DNA from 2 places in the Bradyrhizobium sp. BR 1433 genome. Region 1 is predicted to be linked to the other one. Evidence: riboswitches for the same ligand, from Rfam matches in the RefSeq annotation. Region 1 holds a riboswitch; the other holds the start of a gene.
The links. Region 1 has a riboswitch for glycine ahead of gcvT (glycine cleavage system aminomethyltransferase GcvT). Riboswitches for the same ligand answer to the same signal wherever they lie in the genome.

Region 1 (6,017 bases):
CAGCGTTGAGATGTGAGAACAGCGGCACCCGCGCCAGCATGCCCCAGGTCACGACGAAGTCGCGGCGCCGGACCTCGTCGGCGAACGCGGTCGAGATGATCGCGACCGGCAGCGCGATCATCGCGAAGCCGACGACGATCGCGACCACCGTGACGGTCCGGCCGAGCGGCGTAATCGGGACGACGTCGCCGTAACCGACGGTGCCGAGCGTCACGATCGCCCACCACATCGCCTGCGGCATGGTGCCGAACTTGTCCGGCTGCACCCTGTGCTCGATGGCATAGAGCAGCGAGGCAAACAGCAGCACGGCGCCGGTCAGGATCACCACGCAGCCGAACAGCGTGCGCCGCTCGGCATGTAGCGCCGCCAGCAGCGAGCGCATCGCGGTCGAATAGCGCACCAGCTTGAGGAACGGCAGCATGCCGAACAGCACCAGCGCGGTCTTGTCGCCGATCGCAAGCGCGACGGCCGACGGCAGGAAGGCCAGCAGGTCGATCACGCCGAGCGCCGAGAAGGCGTATTCCAGCCGCGCCCGCGCCGGCGTCATGTCGCGCAGCGAGTGGCCGACCACGCTCCAGAGCCGCGCGACATATTCCAGCGCGAAGGCGATGACCGCCGCGATCTCGATGGTCGTCAACAGCCAGCCGAGCTGTGCGTCGATCTCGGGCACCGAGGCCAGGATCGCCGCCAGCACATCGACGGCGATGATGGCGACGATGACCCGGGCAAAGCGCAAGCCGCCCGAATGCGGCAGATCATCGCGTTCGAGCAGCTCGTAGAGACGGTCGCGCAGCCCGGGATCGCCGATCGTGGGCTTGAGCGGAGCCGTCGCCACGATCAGCCTCTCCGTCAGGCGCCGGCCGATGCCTGTTGGGTCATGGCCTGTTCGATCGCCGACAGCGCGGCGTCGGCCTTGGCGCCGTCGGGCCCGCCGGCCTGCGCCATGTCGGGCCGGCCGCCGCCGCCCTTGCCGCCGAGCACCTCGGAGCCCTTGCGCACGAGCTCGACCGCGTTGAACCGCGCGGTCAGATCGGCAGTGACGCCGACCACGATGCCGGCCTTGCCGTCCTCGGTGACGCCAACGATCGCGACCACGCCCGAGCCGATCTGCTTCTTGCCGTCGTCGACGAGACTCTTGAGATCCTTGGTCTCGACGCCCTCGACCGCGCGCGCCAGCAGCTTGACATTGCCGACCTCGCGAACGGCTGAGGCGGCGCCGTTCGACGCACCGCCGCCGCCCATCGCGAGCTTCTTGCGGGCGTCGGACAAATCGCGCTCGAGCTTCTTGCGCTCTTCCATCAGAGCTGTGATGCGCGCCGGCACGTCGTCGATCGTGGTGCGCAGCTCCAGCGCCGCGGTCTTGGCCAGCGCGATGGTGTCGTTGGCGTGCTTGCGCGCATGGTGCCCGGTCAGCGCCTCGATACGGCGCACGCCGGACGCGACCGCGCCCTCGCTGGTCACGGAAATCATGCCGATGTCACCGGTGCGGCGGACATGGGTGCCGCCGCAGAGCTCGACCGACCAGCCAAGCGCGTTCTGGCCGTGATCGCGGGCGCCCTTGCCCATCGACACGACGCGAACCTCGTCGCCGTATTTCTCGCCGAACAGCGCGCGGGCGCCGGCCTCGCGAGCATCGTCGACGCCCATGACCCGGGTCGTGACCTCGTCATTCTCCAGCACGACATCGTTGGCGATGTCCTCGATCCGGGCGAGCTCTTCCGGCGTGATCTGCTTCGGATGCACGAAGTCGAAGCGCAGCCGGTCCGGCGTGACCAGCGAGCCGCGCTGCGCGATGTGATCGCCGAGCACCTGGCGCAGCGCCTCGTGCAGCAGATGCGTCGCCGAATGGTTGGCGCGGATCGACGAGCGCCTGGTGTGATCGACCTCGAGCTGCAATGTGGTGCCGACGCCGAGCGTGCCCTGCTCCACCGTGCCGAGATGCACGAACAGATCGCCGGCCTTCTTCTGCGTGTCGGTGACGCGGAACTTGACGCCCTCCCCGGTCAGCACGCCGGTGTCGCCGACCTGGCCGCCGGACTCGCCGTAGAACGGGGTCTGGTTCAGCACGATCGCGCCGCTCTCGCCGGCCTTCAGGCTCTCGACCTCGGCGCCGTCCTTGATCAGCGCCGTCACCGCGCCTTCCGCGCTCTCGGTTTCGTAGCCGAGGAATTCGGTCGCGCCGAGCTTCTCGCGCAGCGGGAACCAGATCGCCTCGCTCGCCGCCTCGCCCGAACCTGCCCAGGAGGCACGCGCCTTCACGCGCTGCCGCTCCATCGCGTCGGTGAACGACGCCTGGTCGACGCTGATGCCGCGCGACTTCAGCGCGTCCTGCGTCAGATCGAGCGGGAAGCCATAGGTGTCGTACAGCGTGAACGCGGTGTCGCCGTCGAACATGTCGCCCTTCTTGAGGCCGGCGCTCTTCTCGTCGAGGATCGACAGGCCGCGCGCCAGCGTCTTGCGGAAGCGCGTCTCCTCCAGCCGCAGCGTCTCCTCGATCAGCTTCTCCGCACGGACCAGATCCGGATAGGCCTGGCCCATCTCGCGGACCAGCGCCCAGACCAGGCGATGCATCAGCGGCTCGCTCGCGCCCAAGAGCTGTGCATGGCGCATCGCGCGGCGCATGATCCGGCGCAGCACGTAGCCGCGGCCCTCGTTCGACGGCAGCACGCCGTCGGTGATCAGGAACGCGGACGAGCGCAGATGGTCCGCGATCACCCGATACGACCCGACGTTCTGCTCGTTCGGACCGTGCCCGAGGGTAGACGCGGCGGCATCGATCAGATTGCGGAACAGATCGGTCTCGAACACGCTCTCAACGCCCTGCAGGATGCAGGCCATGCGCTCGAGCCCCATGCCGGTGTCGATCGAGGGACGCGGCAGCGCTACGCGCTCCTCCTTCGTCACCTGCTCGTACTGCATGAACACCAGGTTCCAGAATTCGAGGAAGCGATCGCCATCCTCATCCGGGCTGCCCGGAGGGCCGCCCCAGATGTGCTCGCCGCGGTCGATGAAGATCTCGGAGCACGGTCCGCACGGGCCGGTGTCGCCCATCGCCCAGAAATTGTCCGAGGTCGGGATGCGGATGATGCGGTCGTCCGAGAAGCCCGCGATCTTCTTCCAGTAGCCGGCCGCCTCGTCGTCGGTGTGGTAGACGGTGACCAGCAGCTTGTCCTTCTTCAGCCCGAAATCCTTGGTGATCAGATTCCAGGCGAGCTCGATCGCGCGCTCCTTGAAGTAATCGCCGAACGAGAAGTTGCCGAGCATCTCGAAGAAGGTGAGATGGCGCGCGGTGTAGCCGACATTGTCGAGGTCGTTATGCTTGCCGCCGGCGCGCACGCACTTCTGCGACGTCGTGGCGCGCTGATAGCCGCGCTTCTCGACGCCGGTGAAGACGTTCTTGAACTGCACCATGCCGGCATTGGTGAACATCAAGGTCGGGTCGTTGCGCGGAACCAGCGGCGACGAGGCCACGATCTCGTGCCCGTTCTCCTTGAAGAAGTTCAGAAATGTCGACCTGATGTCGTTGACGCTGCTCATGTTCATCCAATCGGAAAAGGGGCCGGCCAGCCGCAAAAAGGCGTCATTTTCCGGCCGAACGCTTTTAGACATTGCCAGCTGCGGTGTCCAGAAACTGTGCAGGCGGATCATGGGCTTGCCGCGGCAGCACAAAGCCCATTGGATAGTTGCTGCAGCTGCGTTGACAGTCTTGGTGGCGCCGTGTTTTCTACCTACCTATACCTAGTCACGTCGGGAGAGACCGGCCTTATCGCCGGCGCCGAAGGAGCAACCGCCCCGGAAACTCTCAGGCAAAAGGACCGCGTGACGTCTGACATCTGGAAAGAGACGCTGGGGTTCGCCCCGATGCGTCCGCCGACGGGATAATACTCTCAGGCACAGCGACAGATGGGGCTTTCTGCAGGTTTCTCAAGGGGAAATAGGTCCCCGGCGGGAACCGCGAGGGCCCTGTGATGCTTGCGCGCGAAACCTCCCCGCTGAAACAGACCCCGCTGCACGCGCTGCATCTCGCGCGCGGCGCCAAGATGGTGCCGTTCGCCGGCTATGACATGCCGGTGCAATACGCGGCCGGCGTGCTGAAGGAGCACCTGCACACCCGCAAGGAAGCCGGCCTGTTCGATGTGTCGCACATGGGCCAGCTCGTGCTGAAGGCCAAATCCGGCAAGGTCGCGGATGCCGCGCTCGCGCTGGAAAAACTGGTGCCGCAGGACATCGTCGATATCGCACCGGGACGGCAGCGCTACGCGCAATTCACCAATAATGACGGTGGCCTGCTCGACGACCTGATGGTGGCGAATTTCGGCGATCACCTGTTCCTGGTGGTCAACGCCGCCTGCAAGGCCGAGGACGAGGCGCATCTGCGTGCGAATCTCTCCGACGCCTGCGAGATCGTCTCGCTGGCCGACCGCGCGCTGATCGCGCTGCAGGGCCCGAAAGCCGAATCGGTGCTGGCGAAACTTTGTGCAGATGTCGGTTCGATGAAATTCATGGACGCCGGTCCGCGCCGCGTCGGCGACGTCGACTGCTTCGTCTCGCGCTCCGGCTATACCGGCGAGGACGGCTTTGAGATTTCCGTGCCCGCAGACAAGGTGGAAGCCCTGGTCACCGCGCTGCTCGACAATCCCGACGTGTTGCCGATCGGGCTCGGCGCGCGCGACAGCCTGCGGCTCGAAGCCGGGCTGTGCCTCTATGGCCATGACATCGACACCACGACGACGCCGGTCGAAGGCGCGCTGGAATGGTCGGTGCAGAAGGTTCGCCGCAGCGGCGGCGCCCGCGCCGGCGGCTTCCCGGGCGCCGACAAGATTCTCGCGCAATTCGCAGATGGCGCCGCGCGCCGGCGGGTCGGCCTGAAGCCCGACGGCCGCGCACCGGTGCGCGAAGGCGCCGCACTGTTCGCCGATGCCGGCTCGACCGAGCAGATCGGCAAGGTGACCTCGGGCGGCTTCGGCCCGAGTCTCAGTGCGCCAGTTGCGATGGGCTACCTGCCCACCGCCCTTTCCGCCGTCGGCACCACCGTTTTCGCCGAAGTGCGCGGCCAGCGGCTGCCGCTGAAGGTCGCCGCTACGCCCTTCGTCCCCAATACCTACAAACGCTGAACGCCAAAGGATCGATCCCCATGACGACGCTGTACACGTCTGACCACGAATGGCTCCGCATCGAGGGCGACGTCGCCACGATCGGGATCACCGACTATGCGCAGTCGCAACTCGGCGACGTCGTGTTCGTCGAACTGCCCAAGGTCGGCCGCAGCCTGAAGAAGGCCGAGGCCGCCGCTGTCGTCGAATCCGTCAAGGCCGCTTCCGACGTTTACGCACCGATCAGCGGTGAGGTGGTCGAGGTCAACGACGCGCTCGCCGCCGAGCCCGCGCTGGTCAATTCGGATGCCGGGGGCAAGGCCTGGTTCTTCAAGCTGAAGATTGCCGACAAGGGCGAGCTCGGCGGCCTGATGGACGAGGCCGCCTACGCCGCGCACACCGCCTAAAGGATCACCCCGAGGATCACGTCATGAACGCGCCCTTCAAGCCGATCAACGAAGCCGCCACCGATTTCGTCCGCCGCCACATCGGACCGTCGCCGCGCGACGTCAACGCGATGCTGGAGACGGTCGGCGCCGCGAGCCTGCAGGCGCTGATGAATGAGACGCTGCCGGCGTCGATCCGCCAGAAGGCGCCGCTCGATCTCGGCCGGGCGCTGAGCGAGACCGAGGCGCTCGCGCATATGAGCGAGCTCGCCGCGCAGAACCAGGTGTTCACTTCGCTGATCGGCCAGGGCTATTCCGGCACCATCCTGCCCGCGGTGATCCAGCGCAACATTCTGGAGAACCCGGCCTGGTACACCGCCTATACGCCGTACCAGCCGGAGATCAGCCAGGGCCGGCTCGAGGCCCTGTTCAACTTCCAGACCATGATCTGCGATCTCACCGGGCTCGACGTCGCCAACGCCTCGCTGCTCGACGAGGCGACCGCCGCGGCGGAAGCGATGGCGCTCGCCGAGCGCCA
Region 2 (6,017 bases), 160 kb from region 1:
TCCTGGAAGATCATCGCCATCCGCGTGGCGCGGAGTTGCCGCAGCCGCCGGTCGCTGGCGGTGAGCAGTTCCTCGCCGACCAGCTTGACGCTGCCGCCAGACGGCACCAGCGTGCCCTTCTGCTGCAGGCCCATCACTGTGAGCGATGTCACCGACTTGCCCGAGCCGCTTTCGCCGACCAGGCACAGCGTCTCGCTTTCACGTACCTGCAGCGAGAGGTCGTCGATGATGCGATGCGCATCCGCCTTGCGGCCGAGGCCGACGACGAGATTGCTGATGTCGAGGACGACGTTGGTCATGTCAGGGTCTCTTGGCGCTGCGAAGGAATTTACCCACTGTCATTCCGGGATGGTGCGCCAGCACCAGACCCGGAATCTCGAGATTCCGGGTTCGATGCTTCGCATCGCCCCGGAATGACGGCTTCAGAAGAGCTGAAGCCGTCACTTGCCCTCACGCTGCTTCATGCGTGGATCGAGCGCGTCGCGCGCGGCGTCGCCGATCAGGTTGACGCTGAGAATGGCGATCGAGAGCAGCAGCCCCGGCCAGAAGATCAGCGACGGCTTGACCTGGAAATAGGCGCGGCCCTCGGCCATGATGTTGCCCCAGGTCGGCGTTTCCGGCGAGATGCCGGCGCCGAGGAACGACAGGATCGCCTCGGTCAGGATCGCGGACGCGCAGACATAGGTGCCTTGCACGATCAGCGGCGCGATGGTGTTCGGCATCAAATGCCGCCACATGATCTTCGGCAGGCTGGTGCCGAGCGAGATCGCGGCCTCGACATAAGGCTCCTCGCGCGCGGTCAGCACCACCGAACGCACCAGCCGCGCCACGCGCGGGATCTCGGGGATGGTGATCGCGACCATCACGGTCCAGATGCTGGCGCCCGACAGCGACACCACGGCGATCGCGAGCAGGATGGCGGGGATCGCCATCAAGCCGTCCATCACGCGCATCAGCACCGCATCGACCCAGCGGAAGAAGCCGGCGACGAGGCCGATCAGAAGGCCGATGGCGATCGAGCAGACCGCGGCGCCGAGCCCGATCACCAGCGAGATCCGTGCGCCGTAGATGATGCGCGACAACAGGTCGCGGCCATAGGCGTCGGTGCCGAGCAGATATTGCGCGCTCGACGGCTTCAGTCGCTGCGACGGCGTCAGCAGCAGAGGATCATGCGGCGCAAGCAGCGGTGCGAAGATCGCCATCAGGATGATGAGGGCGAGGCTGATCGTCGCAATCGCGATGATCGGCGTCGACGTCAGGAAGCCGAACTTGACGCGGAACGGCCGGGTGACGGGAAGCGAGGATTCGGGAAGGGTTTCGATCGCCATTGCTCAGTACCGGATACGAGGATCGAGCAGGGTGTAGGCGAGGTCGATCAACAGATTGACCGCGACGTAGATACCCGACGTCAACAGGATCATCGCCTGGATCACCGGATAGTCGCGCGCCAGCACCGCGTCGACGGTGAGGCGGCCGATGCCGGGCAGGTTGAACACGCTTTCGGTGACGACGACGCCGGAGATCAAGAGCGCGAAGCCGGAACCGATCACGGTGATGACCGGAACCGCGGCGTTGCGCAGCGCATGGCGCAGCAGCACGCCGGTCTCGCCGATGCCCTTGGCCCGCGCCGTGCGCACGTAATCTTCGCCGAGCACATCGAGCATCGAGGCCCGCGTCATGCGTGCGATCAACGCGACATAGATGAAGGAGAGTGTGCAGGTCGGCAGGATGAGGCGCTGGAAGAACGGACCGAAGCCGGCCGAGATGCTCTTGAAGCCCTGTACTGGAACCCAGCGCAGATCGATCGCAAAGATCTGGATCAGCACATAGCCGATCACGAACACCGGCACCGAGAAGCCGAGCACCGAGAGCCCCATCACGAAGCGGTCGATCCAGGTGCCGTGCTTCCACGCCGCGATCACGCCGAGCGGCACCGCCACCAGGATCGAGAGGATGATGGTGGCCAGCGCGACCGAGATCGAGGGCTCGAGGCGCGGGACGATCATTTCGAGGATCGGCTTGTTCGAGATCAGGGAGACGCCGAGGTCGCCGTGCAGCAACTTGGCGATCCAGGTGTAGAACTGGATGTAGATCGGCTCGTTCAGACCAAGCGAGGTCCTGATACGTTCGAGCTGTTCGGGAGTCGCGTTGTCGCCGGCGAGGATGGCGGCCGGGTCGCCCGGCGTCAGCCGCAGCAACAGGAACACGAACAGAGCCACCACGCCCATCACGGGAATGGCGGCGAGGATGCGGCGAAGCAGATATCCGAGCAAATTTGATCCGTTGGGTTGTGGTCGATGAAGTCCCCAGCGGGACCGTTGCACACCAGACCGTAGCACAGATGGTAGCAGACTCACGGTAGAACTTGAGCAAGTCCCATGCCATCGGTGCTGCGGATTTTGCGGTGCAGCTAATCAGTCCTGTTGGCCGCGATTATTCCTCCGGTGAGGTTCGAAGCAGTCCACTGGAAGGTGGATTGATTTCAGCTTTGCGCGCGTTGGCAGGCACGTCGAGCCCGGCACCGAACGTCGGCGCCATCGGCGGCGTGTCGAGGTCGCGCCAATCGTCGATCGCCTGGGCCACCATCTGCGCCGTCGCCGCCGACAGCGTCCAGCCGAGATGACCGTGGCCCGTGTTGTAGAACACGCCCGGAATCCGTCCGGCGCGAACCACCGGCATCATGTTCGGCATCATCGGGCGCAAGCCCGCCCATGGCACGACTTTCGACGTATCGATCTCCGGGAAATGATGCCGCACCCAGTCCACCAGCGGTTGAATGCGATCGGCACGAATGTCGCGGTTGAAGCCGTTGAACTCGGCAGTGCCGGCGACGCGGAAGCGGTCGGCGCCGAGCCGGCTGGTGACGATCTTCGCAGCTTCATCGAGCAGGCTGACGGTTGGGGCCGCATTCCGGCTTTGCGGCGCATCGAGCTGCACCGTGATCGAATAGCCCTTCACCGGATAGACATTGACGCGGTCGTTGAGCAGGCTGGCGAAGTGGCGGCTCGCCACGCCGGCGCAAATCACGATCCCGTCCGCCTGCAACTGCTGTCGCGTCGCGACCGCAGCATCATGTGAAGCTGCTTCGTTCCAGCCGATGCGGAAGCCGTCATCGCCGCGCGCGATCGTGTCGACGTCGGCTTCATGGACAAAGCTCGCGCCACGGCGGATGCAGGCGTCGGCAAGCCCACGCGTGAACTTATGGATATCGCCGGTCGCGTCCGACGGCGTGAAGAAGCCGCCATAGCAGGCCGTCTGCAGCGCGGGTTCGATGACGCGGATCTCGTCCGGCGTCACCGGCCGGCGGTCGAGCCCGCCCTGCCGCAGCAGCGTGTTGACCTTGAGGCCGGCTTGGAAGCCGGCCCTGTCGTGATAGACGTGCAGGATGCCGCGGCGTTCGAGATCGAAGGCGATGTTCTCGCGCTCTGCGATCGAGAACAGATGCTTGCGCGCTTCGATGGCGAGCTTCGTGGTCTCGATGGTGTTGCCGCGATAGCGCGTGATGTGGCCTACGAACTCGCCGATCCAGGAATATTTGTGCCAGCTCGGCTTCGGGTTCATCAGCAGCGGCGCGTCGCTTCTCAGCATCCAGCGCAGCCCCTTGAGGATGGTCGCAGCGCTGTTCCACACCTCGGCGTTGCTGGCGGAGAGTTGTCCGCCATTGGCGAACGAGGTTTCCATCGCGGCGTAGCGATGCCTGTCGAGGACAGTCACCTTGTAGCCGCGTTCAAGCAGGGCATAGGCCGTCGTTACGCCGGTGATGCCGGCGCCGATGATCGCGATGTGTGGCATGATAGTTGTCAGGCTCCCGTGGGTTAGAGTCGCCGAACCACCGGTGAAACCGGCATCGGCGCCCCATCTGTCACGGTACCTGAGAGCTTGATCCGCATCGGGCCGGGGCCAGAAGCGAACTATCCCCTTCGGTGGACGTCATGGCCCTTGATGTGCGGCCATGTTCGTCTCTCTCCAGATCGTCCTGACGATACAGTCCTTTTGCCTGAGAGTTTCCGGGGCGGTTGCTCCGTCGGCGCCGAAGGCAACAACACGAATGTTGTCGCTTCGATCTCTCCCGCATCGTCGCGTTGGACGGCCGGACCGTAGGCGAAGCCTTAAAAATGGACAAGGCTAAATTTCGATCCGGCAGTGCCAACGTGTTGTGCAGTGCAATCGATGTCAGTCCAGCGTTGCCAGCAGCGCCGCCATCAGGCGGCCGCGTTCGGCGAGGCTGTCGACCTCGATGTGCTCGTTGAGCGTATGTGCATCGGCGCCGCGAACGCCGAGGCCGTCGAGCGTGGGGATGCCCATCGCGCCGGTGAAGTTGCCGTCCGAGCCGCCGCCGGCGCTGCCATGCGGCAGATCGAGACCCATCGCTGCCGCAAGGCCTTTTGCCTTTTCATAGAGCGCCATGGTGCCGGCATCGGGCTCCCACACCGGGCGAGTGACGCCGCGCGTCACCTTGAAGGTCACGTCGTTGGCGGTGCCCGACAGTGCCAGCATGCGCTCGACGCCGCGGTCGAGATCGGCCTGGCGCTTGGCCATGCTGAGCGCTTCGCCGGTGCAGGTCGTCGCGACGCAATTGACCCACTGGCCGCCATGCACGATGCCGACCGAGAAGGTGCAGTCCTCGGTGGTCATGCCGTCGATGGCGATGATCTGCCGCGCCATCTCGCGGATCGCGGAGCGGCCGGAAGACAGCGTCGCGCCGGCATGGCTGGGCTTGCCGGTGGCTTCCAGATTGAAGCGCGCGATCGCATAGCGGCCGGTGACGACGCCGTTGTTCGGACGGCCGGGCTCCGGCACCAGCACGTACTTGTTGCGCGCGGCTTCCGCCTCGATGATGTCGCGCGTCGACGGCGTGCCGACCTCTTCGTCGGGGGTGAACAGCACGGTGATCGGCAGCGGGGTCGTGAAGGAGGCGCGCGCCAATTGCCTGAGCGCCTCGATCGACAGGTAGTTGCCGCCCTTCATGTCGAAGATGCCCGGCCCGAAGCACTTGTTGCCTTCGCGCCGCCACGTCAGCTTCTCGATGGTGCCGACGGGGTGAACGGTGTCCAGATGGCCGGCGATCAGGATGCCGGGCTGGCCTGGTTTCGGATGGGGGAAACGGGCGCGGACGCAGCCCGCGAAGCCCTGGCGTCCGGCGATGCGCTCGATCGTCGCACCCATGATCGCCATCTCGCGGGCGGCGAGATCGAGCATGCGTTCGACCGCGGCGGCGTCCCAGGTCGGGCTTTCGCATTCCACCCAGCTGCGCAGGCCTTGCAGCATCGTTTCGGAATCAAAGGGGAGATTGGCGGGGTTCATCGTTGTTCTCTCTTGTTGTTCTGACGGCGCCGGCATCGCGCGCGCGTTACGAAAATCTCAGCCGACGATTTTGTAAAGCCAAAATCTGGCGCGCGGCCTCATTCGTTTGTGTACGTCCGATGCGACCTGAAACCGATTGACGCGCTTGGCGCTTGGTGCAAGTCTCGATTTCACAAGCCATACAGCATGTTAGTTCGCCTAAATAACGAACCACATGCATAACGAATAAGCCGGCTTTGACCAGTTACACGTCAGGAGAGATTGCATGTTCCCTATCTCGCGTTGGAAACACCGCACGCTAGCGGCCGCGTTGACGGCGCTCGCGCTGTCGTTCGCGCCACAGGAATTGTCATTCGCGCCGCAGGCGATGGCCGCGGGCAAGACCATCACCGCGGTGATGCACTCGGATCTGCGCGTCATCGATCCGATCATGACCACGGCCTACATCACCCGCGATCATGGCTACATGATCTATGACACGCTGCTGGCGACGGATTCCAATTTCAAGATCCAGCCGCAGATGGCGGACTGGAAGGTTTCCGACGACAAGCTGACCTACACGTTCACGCTGCGCGACGGTCTGAAGTGGCACGACGGCGCGCCGGTCACCGCGGAAGACTGCGTCGCCTCGCTGCAGCGTTGGGGCAAGGTCGACGGCATGGGCCAGAAGCTGATGGACTTCGTCGCGAGCCTGGAGGCGACCGACGCCAAGA

Region 2: linked by a shared signal. The riboswitch ahead of ACSKB9_RS08205 (D-amino acid dehydrogenase) and the one ahead of gcvT (glycine cleavage system aminomethyltransferase GcvT) in region 1 are both predicted to bind glycine.

Annotation. Positions count from the first base shown of each region.
Region 1 covers NZ_JBPUGG010000001.1:1,779,278-1,785,294, forward strand. Annotated here, with positions in the region: gene ACSKB9_RS08995 (cyclic nucleotide-gated ion channel) at 1-838, opposite strand, end outside; gene alaS (alanine--tRNA ligase) at 850-3,537, opposite strand; glycine riboswitch at 3,739-3,827, shown strand; gene gcvT (glycine cleavage system aminomethyltransferase GcvT) at 3,969-5,114, shown strand; gene gcvH (glycine cleavage system protein GcvH) at 5,135-5,500, shown strand; gene gcvP (aminomethyl-transferring glycine dehydrogenase) at 5,524-6,017, shown strand, end outside.
Region 2 covers NZ_JBPUGG010000001.1:1,616,866-1,622,882, reverse strand. Annotated here, with positions in the region: gene ACSKB9_RS08220 (ABC transporter ATP-binding protein) at 1-299, opposite strand, end outside; gene ACSKB9_RS08215 (ABC transporter permease) at 441-1,328, opposite strand; gene ACSKB9_RS08210 (ABC transporter permease) at 1,332-2,273, opposite strand; gene ACSKB9_RS08205 (D-amino acid dehydrogenase) at 2,434-3,792, opposite strand; glycine riboswitch at 3,858-3,972, opposite strand; glycine riboswitch at 3,976-4,082, opposite strand; gene ACSKB9_RS08200 (M20/M25/M40 family metallo-hydrolase) at 4,174-5,304, opposite strand; gene ACSKB9_RS08195 (ABC transporter substrate-binding protein) at 5,570-6,017, shown strand, end outside.